DNA from 2 places in the Bradyrhizobium genosp. A genome. Region 1 is predicted to be linked to the other one. Evidence: riboswitches for the same ligand, from Rfam matches in the RefSeq annotation. Region 1 holds a riboswitch; the other holds the start of a gene.
The links. Region 1 has a riboswitch for S-adenosylmethionine ahead of ACP2YP_RS38070 (O-succinylhomoserine sulfhydrylase). Riboswitches for the same ligand answer to the same signal wherever they lie in the genome.

Region 1 (5,784 bases):
CGGCGACCTCGTCCATCAGCTTCCAGCTCTGCTGGCGGATTTCGAACGTGCCTTCGGATTGCGTGATCTCGGTCGCATCGCCTTGCGCGGCGAACAGCGCGCCGAGGAACGACGCGAACTCACTCGCCCCACCGCGTGTCGCCAACAGCGCGGCTGCGACCTCGTTGAAATACTGCATGCCGATCAGCTTGCCGGTGAGGTGCAGCAGATAGCCGGCATCTTCCGGCCCGAACAGCTGCACCATCACGGGTGCTGCCGTGCGGACATATTCCATAGCGTAGTTGCGATAGGCCTTTTCAAGGCGCGGCTTCGGCCAGCTCGACACCGGCAGAGCCGGTGCGGTCTTCGCGTCGAACGTAGGGGCTTCGAGATGTCGCGCAAACACCAGGCGCTGGTCGAGCTCGAGCGGATGGTCGTATTGATGGTAGTAACCTTCGAGCCCATCCTGGCCGTCAACGCTCTGCTTGGTGCAGACGAAGCCCAGGCGAAGATCGCCGAGCGCGACGCCGTTGTTGGCGTGCCAGCCGCGCAGCATCGCGCGCGAGACCTCGCCCGGCACGCCGCAGATCGCTGTGCCCTTCCAGATCCAGCGCGGCGGCGGATAGCGGATCCAGGCTTTGGTGTCGCTCTCGTGCATGTATTCGACATGCACGCCGCCGATCCAGTTGGAGAGGTAGTGATATTGCGCGGCCGCCACTGCCGGCGGCAGATGATTGATGCCCAGCTTTTCCAGCCCAGGCAGGAAACGCTCCTGCTGCTGACGTCGAAATACGCGGAAGACGAATTCCGCCGCATCCGCCGTGCCGCGGCGCGTGACCACGGTGAGGATGAGGCCGGTGAAGTAGGCGTGGTAGAGGTCGGCGACCGCGCGCCAGCGTTTCCATTGCGCGTCCTGCGCGGCGTCTGCTGCGGCGGTCATGTTCACTCCCGGCTGGTTGTTTTGCGGGAGTGTGTCATCGGCCGTGAGGCGACGCAACGGGACACCCATTCGGCGTCATCGCCCGGCGAAGACCGGGCAATCCAGTATTCCAGAGACGGTCGTGATCGAATCGAGAAGCCGCGGCGTACTGGATTCCCCGCCTTCGCGAGGGAATGACAGTTGGTGGGGGTGTGGCTACACCCGGAAATGCTTGCTCAGCTTCAGCCCCTGCGCCTGGTAGTTGGAGCCGATGCGCTGGCCGTACATGGCGTCGGGACGCGCTAGCATCTTTTCGTAGACGAGGCGGCCGACGATCTGGCCGTGCTCGAGGATGAACGGCACTTCGCGCGAGCGCACCTCCAGCACGGCGCGCGATCCTAGCCCGCCGGCGCCAGCATAGCCGAAGCCGGGATCGAAGAAGCCGGCATAGTGCACGCGGAATTCGCCGACCAGCGGATCGAACGGCACCATCTCCGCGGCGTAATCCGGCGGCACCTGCACCGCCTCTTTCGACGCCAGGATATAGAACTCGCCGGGATCGAGGATCAGGCTGCCGTCGGGACGGGCCGAGATCGGCTCCCAGAAATCTTCCGCCAAATAGTCGGAGCGACGATCGACATCGACCACACCGGTGTGACGCTTGGCGCGGTAGCCGACGAAGCCCGTGGCTTTCTCGCCGGAGAGATCGACGGAGACGGCAACGCCGCCGGCGAGATCGGCATCGTCGATGTCGACGAGACGCTCAGTGGCATGCAGCGCATCGAGCGCGTCGGCATTGAGGATGGCATCACCGGTGCGGAAGCGCACCTGCGACAGGCGCGAGCCTTCGCGCACCAGCACCGGAAACGTCTTGGGGCTGATCTCGGCATAGAGCGGGCCGTGATAGCCGGCGCCGATCATGTCGAAGCGGCGGGTGCCGTCGGCGATCACGCGGGTGAAGACGTCGAGCCGGCCGGTGGAGCTTTTGGGGTTCGCGGCCGCAACGATCTCCGGCGGCAGCGCGAGGCTCTCGAGCAACGGCACGATGTAGACGCAGTTGGTCTCCAGCACCGCGCCGTCGGCGAGGCTGAACTCGTGCAGCTTCAACTGGTCGATGCGCTCGGCGACGGTGGCACCGGGGCCGGGCAGGAAGCTCGCGCGTACGCGATAGGCGATGTCGCCGAGGCGCAGATCGAGGCTCGCCGGCTGGATCTGGCTTTCGACGAAATCGTATGCGGGCAGGATGAGGCCTGCTTCCGCCATCGCCGCGATCATGCGGTCGGGCAGGATACCATTGGCGTCGGCGGCGACCGTGAAACTCAACCGGGGGTCCTCATCAGGGGGCAAGCGCATCCGGACATGCCGGGAATACCAGCCTTTTACGGCTATCCGATGGACGCCTTGACGGAAAGGCCATTGCAGAATATGAGCATCACTTATCCCGTGGTGATTTGAGCCGGCCGGCTTGCAGCCACGTTAAATAAGTCGCTAAACAGGCCGGGGACCTCTGTGATCCCGGCCCGTGGATATATCCAGGCCGGTTTTTTTGTGACCATTTTCGATGGTCACGCAGAGGAGATCCTATGTCGAAGTCCCCGGCGTCCACCACGCACTACCGTCCCGAAACCCGCCTGGTCCATTCCGGCACCCTGCGCTCGCAATATGGCGAGACGTCGGAGGCGCTGTTCCTGACCCAGGGCTACGTCTACAACAGCGCCGAGGAGTGCGAGGCGCGGTTCAAGGGTGAGGACCCCGGCTTCATCTATTCGCGCTACTCGAACCCGACGATCGCGATGTTCGAGCGCCGCATGATCGAGCTCGAAGGTGCCGAAGCCGCCCGCTCGGCGGCAACAGGCATGGCCGCGGTGACGACTGCGATCCTCGCGCCGCTGAAAGCCGGCGATCACGTCGTCGCGTCTCGCGCGCTGTTCGGCTCGTGTCTCTACGTCATTCAGGAGCTGCTGCCGCGCTACGGCATCGAGACCACGCTGGTCGACGGAGCCGATCTCGACCAGTGGCAGCGTGCCGTGAGGCCGAACACCAAGACGTTCTTCCTGGAGAGCCCGACCAATCCGACGCTCGACGTGCTCGACATTCCAGGGATTGCCGAGATCGCGCACAGCGGCGGCGCGCGGCTCGTCGTCGACAACGTGTTCGCGACGCCGATCTGGCAGAGCCCGCTCGCGCTCGGCGCCGACGTCGTGGTCTATTCCGCGACCAAGCACATCGACGGCCAGGGCCGCTGTCTCGGCGGCATCATCCTGTCCTCGGAAGCCTTCATCGCCGAGCACATCCACAATTTCATGCGCCAGACCGGCCCGTCGATCTCGCCGTTCAACGCCTGGGTGCTACTCAAGGGCCTGGAGACGCTTGGCGTGCGCGTGCGCGCGCAGACCGACACCGCGGCGCGCATCGCCGACGTGCTTGCGAGCCATCCCAAGATTGCGCGGCTGGTCTATCCGGGCCGCGATGATCATCCGCAGGCGGCGCTGGTGAAGAAGCAGATGCGCGGCGGCTCGACGCTGGTCGGCTTCGAGGTCAAGGGCGGCAAGGCGGCTGCGTTCCGCGTGCTCAATGAGCTCAAGCTTGCAAAGATCTCGAACAATCTCGGCGACGCCAAGAGCCTCGTCACTCATCCGGCGACGACGACGCATCAGCGCCTGAAGCCGGAGGATCGCGCCGCCCTCGGCATCAGCGAAGGTTTCATCCGCTTCTCAGCGGGGCTCGAGCATGCGGATGATCTGATCGAGGATCTGACCGCGGCGCTTGAGAAGGCGTGAGGGGAGCCAAGGGCTCAGTTTCGTAGGGTGGGCAAAGCGAAAGCGTGCCCACCATTCACGATCTCGATGCCGATAGACGGTGGGCACGGCGCTTTGCGCCTTTGCCCACCCTACGGCAGCGGAGCTACATCGGCCGGTACGTCCGCACGTCCGCGGGTACGTTCACGCCCAGCTTGATCTGCCCGACGGAGTGGATGATGTCGTCGCCGAGCAGCTGGGCGAAGCAGGCATAGCCCCAATCGTTCATGTGCAAGCCGTCGGCGATGACAAAGCTCTCGACCGGGAGCGCCTGCTTCTCGTGCCAGTCGCGCATCACTTCGAAGCGCGGGAAGATGCCGACGTGACGGAGCGCGGCGACCTTGCCGAGCAGCTTCACCATCTTGCCGGCGCTTTCGGCGCGCTGGGTCACCTGCGGCGAATATTGCGGATCGACCAGCACCACGTCCGTGCCGCCGGAGGCCTGGATGCGGGTGATGCCGTCCTCGACCATCTTGGCGGTGTCGCCGGGATCGAGGTTGCGCAGCACGGCGTTGGTGCCGACCTGCCAGATCACGAGATCCGGATGCACGTCGATCACCTCCTTCTGGAGGCGTTTCATCATCTCGGGCGCATCCTCGCCGCCGATACCGGCATTGATGACGGTGATGTTGGCGGTCGGATATTGCCGGCGCAGCTGCGCGGCGAGACGGTTCGGATAGTTGAAGTCCGGCGAGCTCGCGCCGTAGCCCGCCGTCGACGACGAGCCGAACGCGACGATCACGACGGGCTGGCCGGCGACGAGCTTGTTCGCGACATGCGGCAGCGAGCCCATCGTCTTCGAGCCGCCCTTCGGCGCGAGACACGGCACGCGGCTGAAAATGTCGGTGGCGGATTTCGCGACTTGCTTCACCTTGTCGATGGCGCGCGAGGTCAGACCGCGCTGCTCGGCGGGCGGCTGGCTGGTGGCGGCGACGGTCGTCTGGGACGGTGATGCCGGTGCTGGATTAGCAGCCTGCTGCGGCGCGGGTGTCGCCTGGGCGGCTTGAGCGCGGGCAGGTGCCTGCAACACGGGCGTCAGCATTAGCAGCGCCGCCGCTGCGGGCGCGGCCAGCCATGTCGACAGGCCAAAAGGGCGGAGAGAACTCATTAACGCTAGACCTCAATTTTGCTGCTGGGCCGGCCCCAGATGGGCGGCGTCGATCACGAACTGTGCCAACGCCCGGCCGATGCAGTCATGGACCTGTTTCGCTAGCTCGGGGCCGCGGGAGGGGCTGAACAGGTCGAACTGACCCTGATCATTCCATTGCCGCATGATGGCGAAACGGTCGAACAGCGGGACATCATGCTCCTGCGCCACCACACGCATATTATCGAGATAAGGCGGCGCCGAGATCATGGTTTCGGTACGCGGGCTGTACTGCAAATTCATCAAGACCACGTCAGCCCCTGCATTTTGCAGCGCAGCGACCCCTTCGGTCACGGCGCTGCGGAAATCATCGGGATCGATGGAGCGGATAGCATCCACGGTCCCGGTCTGCCAGATGACCAAAGTAGGTGTTTTTGCTTCCATCAGCTTAACGAAGGTTCCGGCGGCTTCCTCCGCTGTCTTCTTGCTCTGTATTTCTACGGATACGTGCACGGTCTCGGAAGGCGGCAGCTTGTCGTTCAAAATGGCCTGCATCCGCGCCGGATAGGAGCTGTCCTCCGAGGATGGAATGGTGGTGGAGCGGCTGCCGATGACGAGGATCTCGAGCGGCTTGCCGGCCTTGACGGTCTCCGCGACCTTGTGGAGCTGGCTGTCGGTGGCGAGCAGATAGGGCGGTAATTCACAGGCTGCGGGCGCGGCAGGCACGGCATCGTCCGCGCGCGCCGAAGGCGCGGCGAGGCTACCGCATAACAGGATCAGGCTCAGGAGAACCTTCGCCTTCATCAACCCCCTCCCGCCAGATCGGCGTTGCCGACGGCGTTTTTGGTTTTCGCACCGCTCTTGTCAGCTACGCGCTTGTACCACGAAATCACCCAGGCCATCGCCCACATGATCAGGATTCCGGAGAGGCTAATTAGCGCATGCATGCCCGGGCCACCGGAGACCTCGGCCAGGATGAAATGGCCGGCAAAGGCCAGGAA
Region 2 (5,784 bases), 1.4 Mb from region 1:
AACGGGTCCGCGCGAAGCGCGGCCCGATGACAGGCTCCGCGAAGCAATCCAGAATCCCACCGCGGAAAGACTCTGGATTGCTTCGCTACGCTCGCAATGACGAGAAACTACTTCCCGCCGCCGCGGCTCAGCAAAAACACGCCCTGCTCGCCGAACAGATTCCACACCCACCATGGCAATCGCAGCCGCAGCGGGCGGCCGTAGAGGTCGAGCGCCTCGGCGCGCTCCATCTTGACGTGGATTGCGTCGCAGAGCTCGACGAAGTCCTTGATGGTGCAGAAATGGATGTTGGCGGTATCATACCAGCTCGCCGGCAGATTCTCCGTGCGCGGCATGTGGCCGCCGACCAGGAGCTGCAGTCGCATCCGCCAAAAGCCGAAATTCGGGAACGACACGATGGCGCGGCGGCCGATGCGCAGGAGGTTTTCCAGCACGACCTTGGGCTGCCGCGTCGCCTGCAGCGTCTGCGACAGGATCACGTAGTCGAACGCATCGTCGGGATAGTTCACGAGGTCGGTGTCGGCGTCGCCCTGCACCACCGCGAGGCCTTTTGCCACGCAACGGTTGACGCCCTCACGCGACAGCTCGATGCCGCGGCCGTCGATGCCGCGGGTCTCCAGCAACTGGAGCAGATCGCCGTCGCCGCAGCCGACGTCGAGCACTTTCGAGCCCGGCTTGACCATCTCGGCGACCAGCAGATGGTCGGCGCGAAATGGGCCGGACTGCTCCGCAGTGAAGCCATTGAGCGGCAGCACTTCCTGTACAGACATCGCGAGCTGTCCTTGTCAGTCATTCTTGCCGGTAAGCCCGCGCGCCTTCCCTGCCGATTGCAGGAAGGCGCGAGAGATGTCGAAGAACTCGGGCACGTCGAGCAGGAAGGCATCGTGGCCGCGATCGGTCTCGATCTCGGCGAACGACACCCGCGCGCTCGACGCGTTCAGCGCGTGCACCAGCGCGCGCGATTCCGAAGTCGGGAACAGCCAGTCGCTGGTGAAGGAGACCACGCAGAAGCGCGTCTGGATTCCGGCGAACGCCTTCGCCAGCACGCCGCCATGGTCGCCGGCGATGTCGAAATAGTCCATCGCGCGGGTGAGATAGAGATAGGAGTTGGCGTCGAAACGCTCGACAAAGGACGAGCCCTGGTAACGCAGATAGGACTCGACCTGGAAGTCGGCGTCGAACGAGAAGGTCGGCAGCTCGCGATCCTGCATCCGGCGGCCAAACTTGCGATGCAGCGCGGCGTCCGAGAGATAGGTGATGTGGGCCGCCATCCGCGCGACCGCGAGGCCGCGATGCGGATGGATGCCCTGATCGGCATAGGCACCATTGTGCCAGTCGGGATCGGCCATCACGGCCTGACGACCGAGCTCGTGGAAAGCGATGTTCTGCGCCGAGTGCCGTGTCGAACAGGCAATCGCCAGCGCCGAGTAGACGCGCTTGGGATAGGCCGCAGTCCATTGCAGCACCTGCATGCCACCCATCGAACCGCCGACGACGGCGAACAGCGTGTCGATGCCAAGCCGGTCGATCAGCATCGCCTGCGCGCGCACCATGTCGGGGATGGTGATGACGGGGAAATCCAGACCCCACACCTTGCCGGTCGCGGGATTGATCGAGGCGGGCCCGGTCGAGCCCATGCAGCCGCCGATCACGTTGGAGCAGATGATGAAGTAGCGGCTGGGATCGAGCGGCCGACCTGGACCGACCAGCGTCTCCCACCAGCCGGACTTGCCGGTGACCGGGTGCACATTGGCGACGTGCTGATCGCCGGTCAGCGCATGGCAGATCAGCACGGCGTTGGAGCGATCGGCGTTGAGCTCGCCATAGGTCTTGTAGGCGATCTGGAACGGGGTGAGATCGATGCCGCAATCGAGCCGCAGCGGCTGGTCGGCGCCGAACTTCGCGACCTCAGAACTCGGATGATCGACCTCATGCGACCGATCGTCGGCACTGATCGCGGGACTGGGGACAGACTTGACGCCAACCATCTCTGACCATCGACCTCGTTTGCGATCGGACTTCAGATCGCCAATGAAATCAGGCCATGAAAAACCCGGCCTGAACGATAGGTTCGGCCGGGATCGAAAGCGTCCCCGGCCTGTTTAGCGAATTTTTTAACGTGGCTGCAAGCCGGCCGGCTCAAATGACCACGGAACAGGCAAAACCTAGTGGCTTGGGCGCTTTTCGTCAAGTCGCGGTCCGGATTAGCCAAAATAGTCTCTCGCCCCGCGCCCCAGCGGGCCCAATTTCCCTTTGCATTTCTCTTTGCTTTCGCCGCCCCGACTGCCTAATCAGGACACTGACCGCAGCGGATCCGGCCTTACCAGTCTCCTTGCCCGATTCGCATTGGAATGCCTCTCAACAGCCTTGTCAGATATGTCCCAACGTCCGCCCGCACCACCATCGCTCCAGGAATTGCGCAAGGAGATCGACGCGATCGACGAGGGCATGCATCGCCTGTTGATGCAGCGCGGCGACATCATCGACCGCCTGATCCAGGTGAAGCAGACCCAGGAGGTCGGCTCGGCGTTCCGCCCGGCGCGCGAAGCCTCCATGATGCGTGACATCGTGCAACGCCATCGCGGCATCCTGCCGCTCGACACCGTCGAGAGCATCTGGCGCGTCATCATCTCCACGTTCACCTATGTCCAGGCGCCGTTCTCGGTCCATGCCGACATCTCGGTGAGCGAGCCGGCGATGCGCGATTCCGTGCGCTTCCATTTCGGCTTCACGGTTCCTTACGTCGCGCATTTCAGCGCGCAAGCCGCGGTCGAAGCGGTGGCGAAATCCAAGGGCGATCTGGCGCTGGTCTCGGCGACCTCGAGCCGCACGCCATGGTGGCTGGAGCTGGAAGCGGACGGCGCGCCGAAGATCATCGCGCGGCTGCCGTTCGTCGAGCGTGCCGACCATCCGGCCGCACTGCCGGTGTTCGCGATCTCGCGTGTCGCCGACAGCGCCGTGGTGACGGAGGTCGAGACCTTCAGCGTGCGCGTATCCGGGTGGAACGCCGAGGTCGCACGCGCCCTGTCGCCGCTCGCCGAGATCGTGGCGGTGCCCGATACCGCCTTCGACGGCGCGGCGCTGCTGGTCTCGGTCACGAGCGCCACCAGCATCGACAAGATCAGGGCTGCCCTGATCGACGCGGGGGCCTCGGTGCGCTCCACGGCCCTCGTCGGCAGCCACGCAACGCGCTATACGGTGCCCCCGACCGGGTCGAAATCGTAAATCGCGAACTGACCTAGCCACTCCGGAGTTGAAGATGTCCCGCCCCGTGCCGAATCCCGGCATTCTCGATATTGCGCCCTACACGCCCGGCAAGAGCCCGGTCGCGGAGCCGGGCCGCAAGGTGTTCAAGCTCTCGGCCAACGAGACGCCGTTCGGACCCTCGCCCAAGGCGATCGAGGCCTTCAAGAACGTGGCGGACCATTTGGAAGACTATCCGGAGGGAACCTCGCGCGTGCTGCGCGAAGCGATCGGCCGTTCGTTCGGGCTCGATCCCAACCGCATCATCTGCGGCGCCGGCTCGGACGAAATCCTCAATCTGCTCGCCCACACTTATCTCAGTCACGGCGACGAGGCGATCTCGACCACGCACGGCTTCCTGGTCTACCCGATCGCAACCATGGCGGTCGGCGCCAGGAACGTGGTCGCGGCGGAGAAGAACCTGACCTGCGACGTCGATGCCATCCTCAAGGCGGTGACGCCGAAGACGAAGCTGGTCTGGCTCGCCAATCCCAACAACCCGACCGGCACCTATGTCCCGTTCGACGAGGTCAAGCGCCTGCGCGCCGGCCTGCCCTCGCACGTGCTGCTGGTGCTGGACGCCGCCTATTGCGACTACGTCTCGCGCAACGATTACGAAATGGGGATCGAGCTCGTCGCCACCACCGAGAATACGGTGGTGACGCACACCTTCTCCAAGATCCACGGTCTTGCCGCGCTGCGCATCGGCTGGATGTTCGGCCCCGAGCACATCATCGACGCCGTCAACCGCATCCGCGGTCCGTTCAACGTATCGACGCCGGCGATGTACGCCGCGGTCGCCGCGATCGAGGACACCGCGCACCAGGCGATGTCGAAGCAGTTCACCGAGACCTGGCGCAACTGGCTGACCGAGGAGATCACCAAGCTCGGGCTGAAGGTGACGCCAAGCGTCGCCAATTTCGTGCTGATCCATTTCCCGCAAGAAGGCAAGACCTCGGACGCGGCCGACGCCTACCTCACCAAGCGCGGCCTCGTGCTGCGCGCGCTGAAGAATTACGGCCTGCATCATGCGCTGCGCATGACCATCGGCACCGAGGAGGCCAACCGCCTCGTCGTCGAGGCCTTGCGCGACTTCATGGCCGGCAAATGAGCGTGGACCCGCACTTCCAGCGCGTCGCACTGATCGGCTTCGGTCTGATCGGCGGCTCGATCGCGCGCGCTGCGAAGCTCCAGGGCTTGGCTTCCGAGATCGTCACCACCGCGCGCTCGGAGAAGACGCGCGCGCGGGTGCTCGAGCTCGGCATCGTCGACCAGGTCGTGGCGACCAATGCGGAAGCGGTGAAGGATGCCGATCTCGTCATCCTCTGCATTCCCGTCGGCGCCTGCGGGCCGGTGGCTCAGGAGATTGCTGGCTTTCTCAAGCCGGGTGCTGTCATTTCCGACGTCGGCTCGGTCAAGGGCGCGGTGGTCAAGGACATGGCGCCGCATCTGCCGAAGACCGTCCATTTCGTGCCGGCGCACCCGGTGGCGGGCACCGAGCATTCGGGTCCGGATTCCGGCTTCGCCGAGCTCTTCATCAACCGCTGGTGCATTCTGACGCCGCCGGAAGGCACCGACGCCGCGGCCACCGCGCACTTACGCGCGTTCTGGGCGGCGATGGGCGCCAAGGTCGAGGTGATGACGCCGGATCATCATGATCTCGTGCTCGCGATCACCAGCCATCTGCCGCATCTGATCGCCTACACCATCGTCGGCACCGCCGACGAGCTGCAGCAGGTGACGGAATCGGAGGTCATCAAATTCTCCGCCGGCGGTTTCCGCGACTTCACCCGCATCGCCGCCTCCGATCCGACGATGTGGCGCGACGTCTTCCTCGCCAACAAGGATGCGGTGCTGGAGATGCTCGGCACCTTCACCGAGGATCTCGCAAAACTCACCCGCGCGATCCGTCGCGGTGACGGCGAAGGGCTGTTCGATCACTTCACCCGCACCCGCGCCATCCGCCGCGGCATCGTCGAGATCGGCCAGGATTCGGCGGCAGCTGACTTCGGCCGCCAGCATGGGCAGCTAAAGCAGCCATAGCTCCACGTGTCATTCCGGGGCGCCCAAGGGGCGAGCTATGATGCGCAATTGCGCATCAGAGAATCCATTGGGCCAAAGCGCACGCGGTGAAATGGATTCCGGGTTCGATGCTACGCATCGCCCCGGAATGACGAGGCTCACGAGGTACGTCTTCAATATAGCGGCGGAATCTGGCCGACCTTGACCGGGCCAAGCAGCACGTCGCCGTCGACGAATTTCAGCGGGAAGCTGCGGGCCTTCTTGCCCTCGAGCGTGCTCTCGGTGCCGATCGAGTTGATGCCGGCGGCAACGCCGGCGTTGGCGTTCTGCTTGATGACCTTGCCGAGGCCGGGAACGGCACGGTCAAGCGCGCCAAAGAGATTGTTGAGGTCCTTTGACTTCACGCCAGGCGCGACGCGATCGAGCGTTGCCTGCGGCACGCCCTCTTCCAGCATCTTCTCGATGCCGAGCGCCGGGATGACGCGTTCGAGGCCGGTCACGGTCATCTGCAATTCGCCA

Region 2: linked by a shared signal. The riboswitch ahead of metX (homoserine O-acetyltransferase MetX) and the one ahead of ACP2YP_RS38070 (O-succinylhomoserine sulfhydrylase) in region 1 are both predicted to bind S-adenosylmethionine.

What each region holds. Positions count from the first base shown of each region.
Region 1 covers NZ_CP188196.1:8,114,161-8,119,944, forward strand. Annotated here, with positions in the region: gene ACP2YP_RS38060 (hypothetical protein) at 1-919, opposite strand, end outside; gene ACP2YP_RS38065 (2'-deoxycytidine 5'-triphosphate deaminase) at 1,115-2,251, opposite strand; SAM riboswitch at 2,332-2,411, shown strand; gene ACP2YP_RS38070 (O-succinylhomoserine sulfhydrylase) at 2,482-3,678, shown strand; gene ACP2YP_RS38075 (SGNH/GDSL hydrolase family protein) at 3,803-4,804, opposite strand; gene ACP2YP_RS38080 (SGNH/GDSL hydrolase family protein) at 4,817-5,587, opposite strand; gene ACP2YP_RS38085 (OpgC domain-containing protein) at 5,587-5,784, opposite strand, start outside.
Region 2 covers NZ_CP188196.1:1,147,322-1,153,105, reverse strand. Annotated here, with positions in the region: gene metW (methionine biosynthesis protein MetW) at 108-770, opposite strand; gene metX (homoserine O-acetyltransferase MetX) at 786-1,988, opposite strand; SAM riboswitch at 2,082-2,161, opposite strand; gene ACP2YP_RS05240 (chorismate mutase) at 2,377-3,225, shown strand; gene hisC (histidinol-phosphate transaminase) at 3,260-4,354, shown strand; gene ACP2YP_RS05230 (prephenate/arogenate dehydrogenase family protein) at 4,351-5,286, shown strand; gene ACP2YP_RS05225 (DUF2125 domain-containing protein) at 5,439-5,784, opposite strand, start outside.